3 regions of the Halomonas sp. M4R1S46 genome follow, and region 1 is predicted to be linked to each of the others. Evidence: predicted binding sites of a transcription regulator. Region 1 holds the regulator's gene; each other region holds the start of a gene.
The links. Region 1 encodes FNR, which switches genes on or off when oxygen is low (the NO sensors DNR and NnrR bind a similar motif). Its sites were predicted from a motif close to TTGATNTANATCAA; they were not measured.
Positions count from the first base shown of each region.

Region 1 (3,273 bases):
TGCTGGTCGGCCGCCACCTCGACGCCAGCCGGGAGGTCCGCGGCCTGCACTGGGGCGGCGGGTCGCCGACCTTCCTGACGCTGAACCAGATGGGGGAGCTGATCGATCGCCTGGACGCACGCTTCCGACTGGCCCGGGGGCACGATCGGGACTTCGGCATCGAGATCGCCCCCCATGATGCCGATGTCCTCACCCTGCGCCACCTCGAGGCACTGGGCTTCAACCGGCTCACCCTGAACGTGCTCGACCTGGATGCCCGGGTGCTGCAGGCCATCAACCGTCCGCCGTCCCGGGGGCCCACCGAACAGTTGCTCGACGAGGCGGATCGCCTGGGCTTTCGCTCGCTGGACCTGGAACTGACCATTGGCCTGCCGCGCCAGAGCCGCGAGGGGTTCGCCGCCACCCTCGAGCAGACCCTCGCCATGGCGCCCGCCCGGCTCTCGCTCATTCCGTATGTCCACCGCCCGGCCCGCTTCCCGGCGCAGCGCCATATCCCTGCCGGGGGCCTGCCGGGCGCCGAGGCACAAGGGGCCATGCGTCGCGAGAGCCATGCCCGCCTGGTCGACGCCGGCTATGCCCACCTGGGCTGGGATCGCTATGCCCGGCGGGGCGGCGGCCTGAGGGATGCCCGGGTACAGGGGCGACGCCAGGCCGAGTGCGACCTCCTGGGCCTGGGCGTCGGGGCGGTCTCGCGCCTGGAGGGCGCCCTGGCCCGCAACGCCGTGGACCTGGCGGACTTCGAGGCCGCGCTGGACGACGGCGGCCTGGCGACCGCCAGCGGGCGCTGGCTGTCGCGGGATGACCACCTGCGGGAACGCGCCATCGAGACGTTGATGACCCGGCAGACCCTGGACCTCGCGGCCCTAGGCCAGGCCTTCGCCCTCGATGCCGAGGCCCGCCTGGCCAGCGCCCTGGATCGCCTGCTGGCCGCCGGGCTCGTCGCCCGCCGGGGGCAATGCCTCGACCTGGTCGCCCCCGGCACGCGCTGGACCCGGGAACTGACCCGGGCCTTCGGCGTCCCGGCCCCGTGAGCGCCGGCAGCATACCTCCGAAGGGGTGCTATGCCTGGCGGGCCTTCATCCGCCATAATGTCGGGCAGAGCCACTATCAAGGAGGACAGCATGCCTGATGTCGCAGCCGACAGGCGACGCTCCCTCTTGCAAGAGACCCGCTGTCAGACCTGCAGCCTGAGTTCGCTGTGTCTGCCACTGGCCCTCGAGCTCGAGGGCATGGACCAGTTCGATGCGATCATTCGCCGCCGCGCGCCCTTGAAGAAGGGCGAATCGCTGTTTCGCCAGGGCAGCCCCTTCACCAGTGTCTATGCCGTGCGTTCCGGGAGTCTCAAGCAGGTCACCACCGAGGGCAGCGGTGACGACCAGCTGACCAACTTCTACCTGCCCAGCGAGCTGGTAGGCCTCGACGGCATCGACGAGGAGACCTATCCGGGCTCGGTGGTGGCGCTCGAGACCACCACCGTCTGCGAGATCCCCTTCGACCGGCTCGACGCCCTCTCCGAGCGGCTGCCGGAGCTGCGCGCCCAGCTCTACCGCAGCATGAGCAAGGAGATGCGCGACGACCGACGCATGATGCGCCTGCTGTCGCGCAAGACCGCCGACCAGCGCCTGGCGACCTTCTTCACCAGCCTCTCCGACCGCTTCCGCCGGCGGGGCTACTCGCCCTACAGCTTCCGACTCTCCATGTCCCGGGCGGACATCGGCAACTACCTGGGCCTGGCCGTGGAGACCGTCAGCCGCATCCTCGGCCGCTTCCAGCAGCAGGGCCTGGTGGCCGCCTCCGGTCGCGAGGTCAACATCCTCGACCTGAACGCCCTGATCGAGGTGGCCGAGGAAGAAGGCTGCCGCTAGCACGCTTTCGCGTGAGCTGGAAGCTGGAAGCTGGAAGCTGGAAGCTGGAAGCTGGAAGCTGGAAGCTGGAAGCTGGAAGCTGGAAGCTGGAAGCTGGAAGCTGGAAGCTGGAAGCTGGAAGCTGGAAGGCAGCGTAAAACGAACCACCCCCATGGCCACTGCCTGGGGGTGGTTGTTCTTCCAGCTTCAAGCTTAAGCCCGCGAAGCGGGCGTTCTTCCAGCTTATGGCTCGTTGTGGAGCTCGATCCGATCGGCCTGCATCTTCGCCTGCCTGTCCTCGAGGCCGGCGAAGTCGAACAGCTCACGGTCGGCCAGCTGGGACGGCGCCACGTTGGTCACGGCCTTGAACATGCTCTCGAGCCGCCCCGGGTGCCTGGCCTCCCACTCGGCCAGCATCTCCTTGACCACCTGGCGCTGCAGGTTGGGCTGCGAGCCGCAGAGGTTGCAGGGGATGATCGGGAAGTCCATGCGGCGCGAGAACTCGGCGATATCCGCCTCGCGGCAGTAGGCCAGCGGACGGATGACGATGTTCTTGCCGTCGTCGGAGAGCAGCTTGGGTGGCATCGACTTGAGGCTGCCGCCGAAGAACAGGTTGAGGAACAGCGTCTCGAGGATGTCCTCGCGATGGTGGCCCAGGGCGATCTTGGTGGCGCCGATCTCCTCGGCATAGCCGTACAGGGAGCCGCGCCGCAGCCGCGAGCACAGCGCGCAGGTCGTCTTGCCTTCCGGGGTCTTCTCCTTGACCACCGAGTAGGTGTCGCGCTCGAGGATGTGGTAGTCGACCCCGATGCCGTCCAGGTAGGCCGGCAGGACATGCTCGGGAAAGCCCGGCTGCTTCTGGTCCAGGTTCACCGCCACCAGGGAGAAGTCGACGGGGGCATTGCGCTGCAGGCTGCGCAGGATCTCCAGCATGGTGTAGCTGTCCTTGCCACCGGACAGGCAGACCATCACCTTGTCCCCCTCGCGGATCATGTCGTAGTCGATGATGGCGTTGCCCACCTGGCGCCGCAGCCGCTTCTGCAGCTTGTTGAACTCGCGCCTGGCCTTGGCGGCACGGCGCTCGGCGCCGTCGGCGCTGGGCTCGGAGGTGGTGTCCTCGGCGGGACGAGGGTCGAACATCACGGCATCTTGCATGGTCACGGCGCTGCCAGGGCATCTGCGGGGGGACGGGCGCCTATCCTACCATCCTCCCCGGAGGCTGGCGAAGCGAAGCCCGCCAGCCGGACCCCTCAGGACGTCTGCCGCGGTGGCTGGCCCTCCCGGGCCAGGTGCAGATGCATCAGGGCGGTGGTCACCGCCACCCCCAGGGCGCTATGGCGCCCCATCAGGGGCACGCCGAGGCGTTCGGCGACCTCCTCGAAGCGCGGCCGGGTGTCGAGTTGGGGATGGTGGTGTCGCTGGCGACGCT
Region 1 covers NZ_CP107008.1:772,021-775,293, reverse strand. Annotated here, with positions in the region: gene OCT48_RS03645 (radical SAM protein) at 1-1,031, shown strand, start outside; gene fnr (fumarate/nitrate reduction transcriptional regulator Fnr) at 1,122-1,865, shown strand; gene ttcA (tRNA 2-thiocytidine(32) synthetase TtcA) at 2,088-2,999, opposite strand; gene OCT48_RS03630 (3'-5' exonuclease) at 3,095-3,273, opposite strand, start outside.

Region 2 (3,273 bases), 880 kb from region 1:
GTGGTCGGCCTCGATCGCGGCGACATCGATCCGCCCGTGACACATCAGGGCGTTGATCACGTCTCGGCGCAGCACGTCGTCGGCATTCAGGCGATAGCCGCGCATCACCGGCAGCCGTCCCGCCTCGAGCCGTGCCTGGTACTGGGCGGTCTCCTTGACGTTCTGGCTATAGCTGTCGCCCACCTTGCCGATCGCGGTGTTCCCCAGGCCGATCAGGTCGCAGTCGGCGTGGGTGGAGTAGCCCTGGAAGTTGCGCTGCAGGGTGCCGTTCTCCCTGGCCAGGGAGAGCTCGTCCTCGGGCAGGGCGAAGTGGTCCATGCCGATATAGACGTAGCCGGCCCCGGTGAGGCGGCGGATGATCAGCTCCAGCAGCTCGAGCTTGCGCTCCGGCGGCGGCATGTCCTCGGGGCGGATCAGCCGCTGGGCCTTGAACAGCTCCGGCAGGTGAGCATAGCTGTAGGTGGCGATGCGATCCGGGCGCAGGGCGATGATCTTGTCCAGGGTGGCGTCGAAGCTCGTCACCGTCTGCAGCGGCAGGCCGTAGATCAGGTCGACGCTCATCGACTGGAAGCCGGCCTCGCGGGCCGCCTCGACCAGGCCGACCACCTGGGCCTCGCTCTGCACCCGGTTGACCGCCTCCTGGACGTGGGGATCGAAGTCCTGCACGCCGAAGCTCAGGCGATTGAACCCCAGCGCGCGGAGCTCATGAATCTGCGCCGGCGTCACGGTGCGCGGGTCCACTTCCAGGGAGAACTCCCGAGCGTCGGGTGCGGCGAAGTGGAAGGCCGCGTCGAGGGCCGCCATCAGCTCGCCGAGCTGGGCATTGCTCAGGTAGGTCGGGGTGCCGCCGCCCAGGTGCAGCTGGGTCATGCGCCGCGACTCGTCGAACAGCGCCCCCTGCAGCGCGATCTCGCGCTTGAGCCAGGCCAGGTACTCCGCGGCCCGCTCGCGGTTGTGGGTGATGATCTTGTTGCAGGCGCAGTAGTAGCAGAGGCTCTCGCAGAAGGGGATGTGCACATACGCCGAGAGCGGCTTGGGCTCGGCGAGCCGGTTGCTGCGCTCGGCGGCGGCGCGATAGTCGTCCTCGGCGAAGGCCGCCTGGAACTGCGGTGCCGTGGGATAGGAGGTGTAGCGCGGCCCCGGCCGGTCGTACTTCTCGACCAGGGAGCGGTTGAAGGGCAGCTTGTCGTGCATGATCGCTCGGTGCCTCGGGAAAGCCTGGGCGGCCGGACCGCCGCCGGATGGCGCCAGTATGCCACCGGCGCCGACGGGCGTCGGTACCCTTCACGAGGTAGCTGATCCAGGTCAATTGGAGGTAGTCGCCGCGGGGGACGCCCAAAAAAGCCTCTATAATATTGCTTATCATCGCTGCCCCGATCGCCACACGCCGGGGGCGTCAACGCCGCCACGATGGTAGAGTCGGCAGCGACACACACGATTCACCCGCCGGGCACGCCTCGCCGCCTGTCGACCAGGAAGCCACATGCACCTGACCCGCTATACCGATTACTCGCTGCGCGTGCTGATCTACCTCGCCGTCAAGGGCGAGCAGCGCTCGACCATCACCGAGATCGCCGACCGCTTCGCCATCTCCCGCAATCACCTGATGAAGGTGGTTCAGGAGCTGAACCATCGCGGCTATATCACGGCCATTCGCGGCAAGCATGGCGGGCTGCTGCTGAAGCGGGCACCGGAGTCCATCACCCTGGGGGCCCTGGTGCGCGACACCGAACGTGACCTCGACCTGGTGGAGTGCTTCGGCGACGACAACGAGTGCCTGATCACCCCGTCCTGCCGGCTCAAGCCGATCCTCGCCGAGGCCCTGGGGGCCTTCCTCGCCGTCCTCGATCGCTACACCCTGGCCGATATGCTGGGCCCCCAGCGCAGCGGGCTGATCCAGCTGCTGCAGATCGAGGACCCGGACCCGCCGGCCGCTCAGGCATAGGGCAGCAGCAGGCTGACCCGGGTGCCCTCCCCCTGGCGGCTGTCGATGGTCAGGGTGGTGCCGTGGCGCTCGCAGATCTCGCGCACGATGGACAGCCCCAGTCCCGAGCCCTCCCCCCGCGCCGGGCTGCCCCGGGTGCGATAGAACCGCTGGGTCACCAGCGGCACCTCCTCGGCGGCGATCCCGATTCCGCTGTCGACCACCGCCAGCCCGACACCCTCGGCCAGCGCCTCGAGCTCGAGCCTGACCCGCCCCCCGGCAGGGGTCGCATGCAGGGCGTTCTCGACCAGGTTCGACAGGGCACGATCGATCAGGCCGAGATCCGCCTCGACCCAGGGCAACGAAGGCTCCCCGATCACCTCGAGGACGACGCCCGACTGGCGGGCCTGGTGCTGGAACTTGCCGACGATGTCGTGGGCGAGCTCTGCCAGCGAGAACGGCTCGCACTGCAGCGGCCGGTCGTAGGCATCGAGCCGGGCCTGGGTCGACAGCTGCCGGGCCAGCCACGTCAGGCGGTCGGCGTTGTCGAGGATCGCCCCCAGCGCCCGTCGCCGCTCCCCGGGAGGCGCCTCCTCGCGCGCCAGCAGCTGCTCGGCATAGCCGCGCAGCGAGGTCAGCGGGGTGCGAAAGTCATGGGACAGGTTGGCGACCAGTTCGCGTCGCTGGCGATCGGTCTCGCGCAGGGCCTCGAGCTGGGCCTCGATGGTCCCCGCCATGTCGTTGAAGGCCCTCCCCAGGCGGCCGATCTCGTCGTCCCGGGATACGGCGACGCGCTCGCCGTAGTCGCCCTCGGCGAAGCGCTGCACCGCCGTGGTCAGCTGCGAGAAGCGCCGCGTCAGCAGGGCGAACCAGACCAGGCCGAAGACGCCCGAGATCAGCAGCGCCAGCAGGCCGGCGGCGACCAGGGTGCGGGTGATCGAGCTGGTGCGCAGCATGGCGACCATGGAGGCGTGGCTGGCACTGTTGAGGTCGGCGTAGAGGTAGCCGGGCCGGCGGGCCTCGCCATGGGTGATCCGCGCCACGGAGAAGATCCCGGGCCGCCCGCCGCAGGGCGAGGCGGCCAGCACCGGCAGCATGGGAGCCTCGCCGAGCAGGGCCTCCAGAGCGCCGCGCTCCACCCGGCGCCCCAGGCCACAGGCCGACTCGCTGAAGTCGGCGATCACCGCGCCCTCGGCGTCGAGCACGTACAGCGACAGCGAGGGATTGATCGAGACGATGTGCCGGGCGATTTCCCGGGCGGCGTCACTGTCGGCGCCGGCCTGCAGCCCCGGGCGCATGACGCGGGCGAGGTTGTCGGCGAGATCGATCGCCTGGCGCTGCTGGAACTC
Region 2 covers NZ_CP107008.1:4,112,271-4,115,543, forward strand. Annotated here, with positions in the region: gene hemN (oxygen-independent coproporphyrinogen III oxidase) at 1-1,194, opposite strand, end outside; gene OCT48_RS18975 (Rrf2 family transcriptional regulator) at 1,484-1,945, shown strand; gene OCT48_RS18980 (sensor histidine kinase) at 1,936-3,273, opposite strand, start outside.
Region 2: the regulator FNR is predicted to act here: its motif matches at 1,296-1,309, upstream of hemN (oxygen-independent coproporphyrinogen III oxidase).

Region 3 (3,273 bases), 420 kb from region 1:
GCGGCCCCCTGGATGCTGGCCTTCTCGGCCTTCCAGATCTCGTCCAGGTCGGCGTATTCGCGCTCCAGCTCGGCGATCTGCTCCTCGAGGCTCTCGAGACGTTTCTTGGAGGCCTCGTCGGTCTCCTTCTTGAGGTGCTCGCGCTCCATCTTGAGCTGGATCAGCCGGCGATCGAGGCGATCCATCTCCTCCGGCTTGGAGTCGAGCTCCATGCGGATCCGCGAACAGGCCTCGTCGACCAGGTCGATCGCCTTGTCGGGCAACTGGCGGTCGGTGATGTAGCGGGTCGACAGCTTGGCCGCGGCGATGATGGCGCCGTCGGTGATGTCGACGCCGTGGTGCACCTCGTAGCGTTCCTTGAGCCCGCGCAGGATCGCCACGGTGTCCTCCTCGCTGGGCTCGTCCACCAGCACCTTCTGGAAGCGGCGCTCCAGGGCCGCATCCTTCTCGATGTGCTTACGGTACTCGTCCAGGGTGGTCGCGCCGACGCAGTGCAGCTCGCCGCGGGCCAGGGCCGGCTTGAGCATGTTGCCGGCGTCCATGGCGCCCTCGGCCTTGCCGGCGCCGACCATGGTGTGCAGCTCGTCGATGAACAGGATGACCCGGCCCTCCTCCTGGGCCAGCTCCTTGAGCACCGCCTTCAGGCGTTCCTCGAACTCGCCGCGGAACTTGGCCCCGGCCAGCAGCGCGCCCATGTCGAGCGACAGCACGCGCTTGTCCTTGAGCCCTTCCGGCACCTCGCCGTCGACGATGCGCTGGGCCAGGCCCTCGACGATGGCGGTCTTGCCCACGCCGGGCTCGCCGATCAGCACCGGGTTGTTCTTGGTGCGCCGCTGCAGCACCTGGATGGTGCGGCGGATCTCGTCGTCGCGGCCGATCACCGGGTCGAGCTTGCCGCTGGACGCCCGCTCGGTGAGGTCCAGGGTGTACTTGTCCAGCGCCTCGCGGCTCTCCTCGACATTGGGGTCCTCGACCCGCTCGCCGCCGCGCACGCTCTCGATGGCGGTCTCCAGCGCCTGGCGGGTCAGGCCGGCCTGGGTCAGCACCTTGCTCACCGCATGGCGCATCTCCAGGGCCGCGAGCAGCACCAGCTCGCTGGCAATGTACTGATCGCCCCGCTTCTGGGCCTCGCGATCGGTCAGGTTGAACAGCTTCACGAGATCGCGGGAGGGCTGCACCTCGCCGTCGAAGTCACCGACCCGGGGCAGGTCGTCCAGGTGGCCCGTCAGGGCATCGCGCAGCCCCGCCGCATCGCCGCCGGCCTTCTGCACCAGCGCCTTGACGCCGGTGTCGGTGGCCTCCAGCAGCGCCAGCAGCAGGTGGCCGGGCTCGAGCTGGTTGTGTCCGTGCCCCACCGCCAGGGACTGGGCATCGGCCACGGCGTTCTGCAGCTTGGCGGTGAACTTGTCGAATCGCATTCGCTTTCCTCCGTCGGGGTGGCGGCGCGGTCGGACGCGCCGCCTGTCCCTATGTCATGGGTCTTGACATCCTCAATGGAGTCAGGATGACCGGCTTTCAAGGTATGGGCCATCGGAAAGCGAAGGGGATTGATATGGGTCAAGCGCCAGCTGGAAGCTGGAAGCTGGAAGCTGGAAGCTGGAAGCTGGAAGCTGGAAGCTGGAAGCTGGAAGCTGGAAGCTGGAAGCTGGAAGCTGGAAGGCAGCTTGAATCCGCCACAAAAGCCGTCAAGGGTTTTCTTCCCGCTTCAAGCTTACGTTCGCGCAGCGGACGATCTTCCAGCTCCCGGAGAAGCCGGGCTAGCGCAACCAGATCATGCTGGCCATGCGGCCGGTCACGCCGTCGTCACGGCGGTAGGAGTAGAAACGCGGTTCGCAGGCGGTGCAGAAGTGGCCGCCGCTGATATGCGCCAGGCCGAGTCGCTCGAGACGCAGGCGCGCCAGCTTGTAGAGGTCGGCCATGTAGTGGCCGAGCCGGTAGGGACTGGGATCGAAGGCGTCCAGGGCCTCGGGGTGCACCGCCACGAAGGCCTGGCGCACCTCCGGGCCCACCTCGAACTGGGCATTGGAGATGGCCGGCCCGAGCCAGGCCATCTGGGCCTCGGCCGGGACCCCCATGGCCGCCACCGTGGCCTCGAGCACCCCGCCGGCCAGGCCTCGCCAGCCGGCATGGGCCACCCCGACGCGCTGGCCGGCCCGGTCGCAGAAGAACACCGGCAGGCAGTCGGCGGTCAGCACCACGCAGGCATGGCCGCGGTCCAGGGCCACCGAGGCGTCGGCCTCGGGCAGCTCCCCGGAATAGACCTGCTGGACCCGGGCGCCATGCACCTGGTCGAGCCACAGCAGCGGGCGGTCGTCGCCGACCTCCTTGTGCAACTGGCGCCGGCACAGCGCCACATGGGCCGGGTTGTCACCCACGTGCAGGGCCGGATTGAAGGCGGCGAAGTCGCCCTGGCTGGGGCCGATCTCCCGGGTGGTAACGAAGGCCCCCACCGAGGGCGGCGCCGGCCAGTCGGGGCGGATCAGCGTCGGGCGCAGGTCGAGGGCATCGCTCATCGCATCGTCTCGCAGTCATCGCGCAGGAAGTCGAGCAGCATCAGCAGGTCATCGGGCAGGGCCGCCCGGAACGTCAGGGTCTCGCCGCTGCCGGGATGCACGAAGGCCAGCTTGCGGGCATGCAGCGCCTGACGGGGAAACTTGCGCAGCACCTCCTTGAGGGTCTCCCCCGCCCCGGCGGGCAGCTTCAGGCGACCGCCGTAGACCGGGTCACCGATCAGCGGATAGCGCAGGTGGCCCAGGTGCACGCGGATCTGGTGGGTGCGCCCGGTCTCCAGGCGGCAGCGCACATGGGTATGGGCGCGGAAGCGCTCGACCACCCGGTAGTGGGTCACCGCCGGCTTGCCGGAGGCGTTCACCGCCTGGCGCTTGCGGTCCCGGGGGTGGCGGCCGATGGGCGCATCCACGGTCCCGCCGGCGGTCATCACCCCGACCACCACGGCGTCGTACTCCCGGGACACGGTGCGCGCCTGCAGCTGCTCCACCAGCGCGGTCTGGGCGGGCAGCGTCTTGGCCACCACCATCAGGCCGCTGGTGTCCTTGTCCAGGCGGTGGACGATGCCGGCCCGGGGGATCGCCGCCAGCTCGGGGCAGTGGTGCAGCAAGCCGTTGAGCAGCGTGCCGTCGGGGTTGCCGGCGGCCGGGTGCACCACCAGGCCGGGCGGCTTGTTGACCACCAGTACCTGGTCGTCCTCGAAGACCACCTCCAGGGGAATCTCCTCGGGCTCGAAGCGGGCGTCGTCCTCGATCTCGGCGGCGA
Region 3 covers NZ_CP107008.1:355,778-359,050, reverse strand. Annotated here, with positions in the region: gene clpB (ATP-dependent chaperone ClpB) at 1-1,418, opposite strand, end outside; gene pgeF (peptidoglycan editing factor PgeF) at 1,758-2,513, opposite strand; gene rluD (23S rRNA pseudouridine(1911/1915/1917) synthase RluD) at 2,510-3,273, opposite strand, start outside.
Region 3: the regulator FNR is predicted to act here: its motif matches at 1,548-1,561, upstream of clpB (ATP-dependent chaperone ClpB).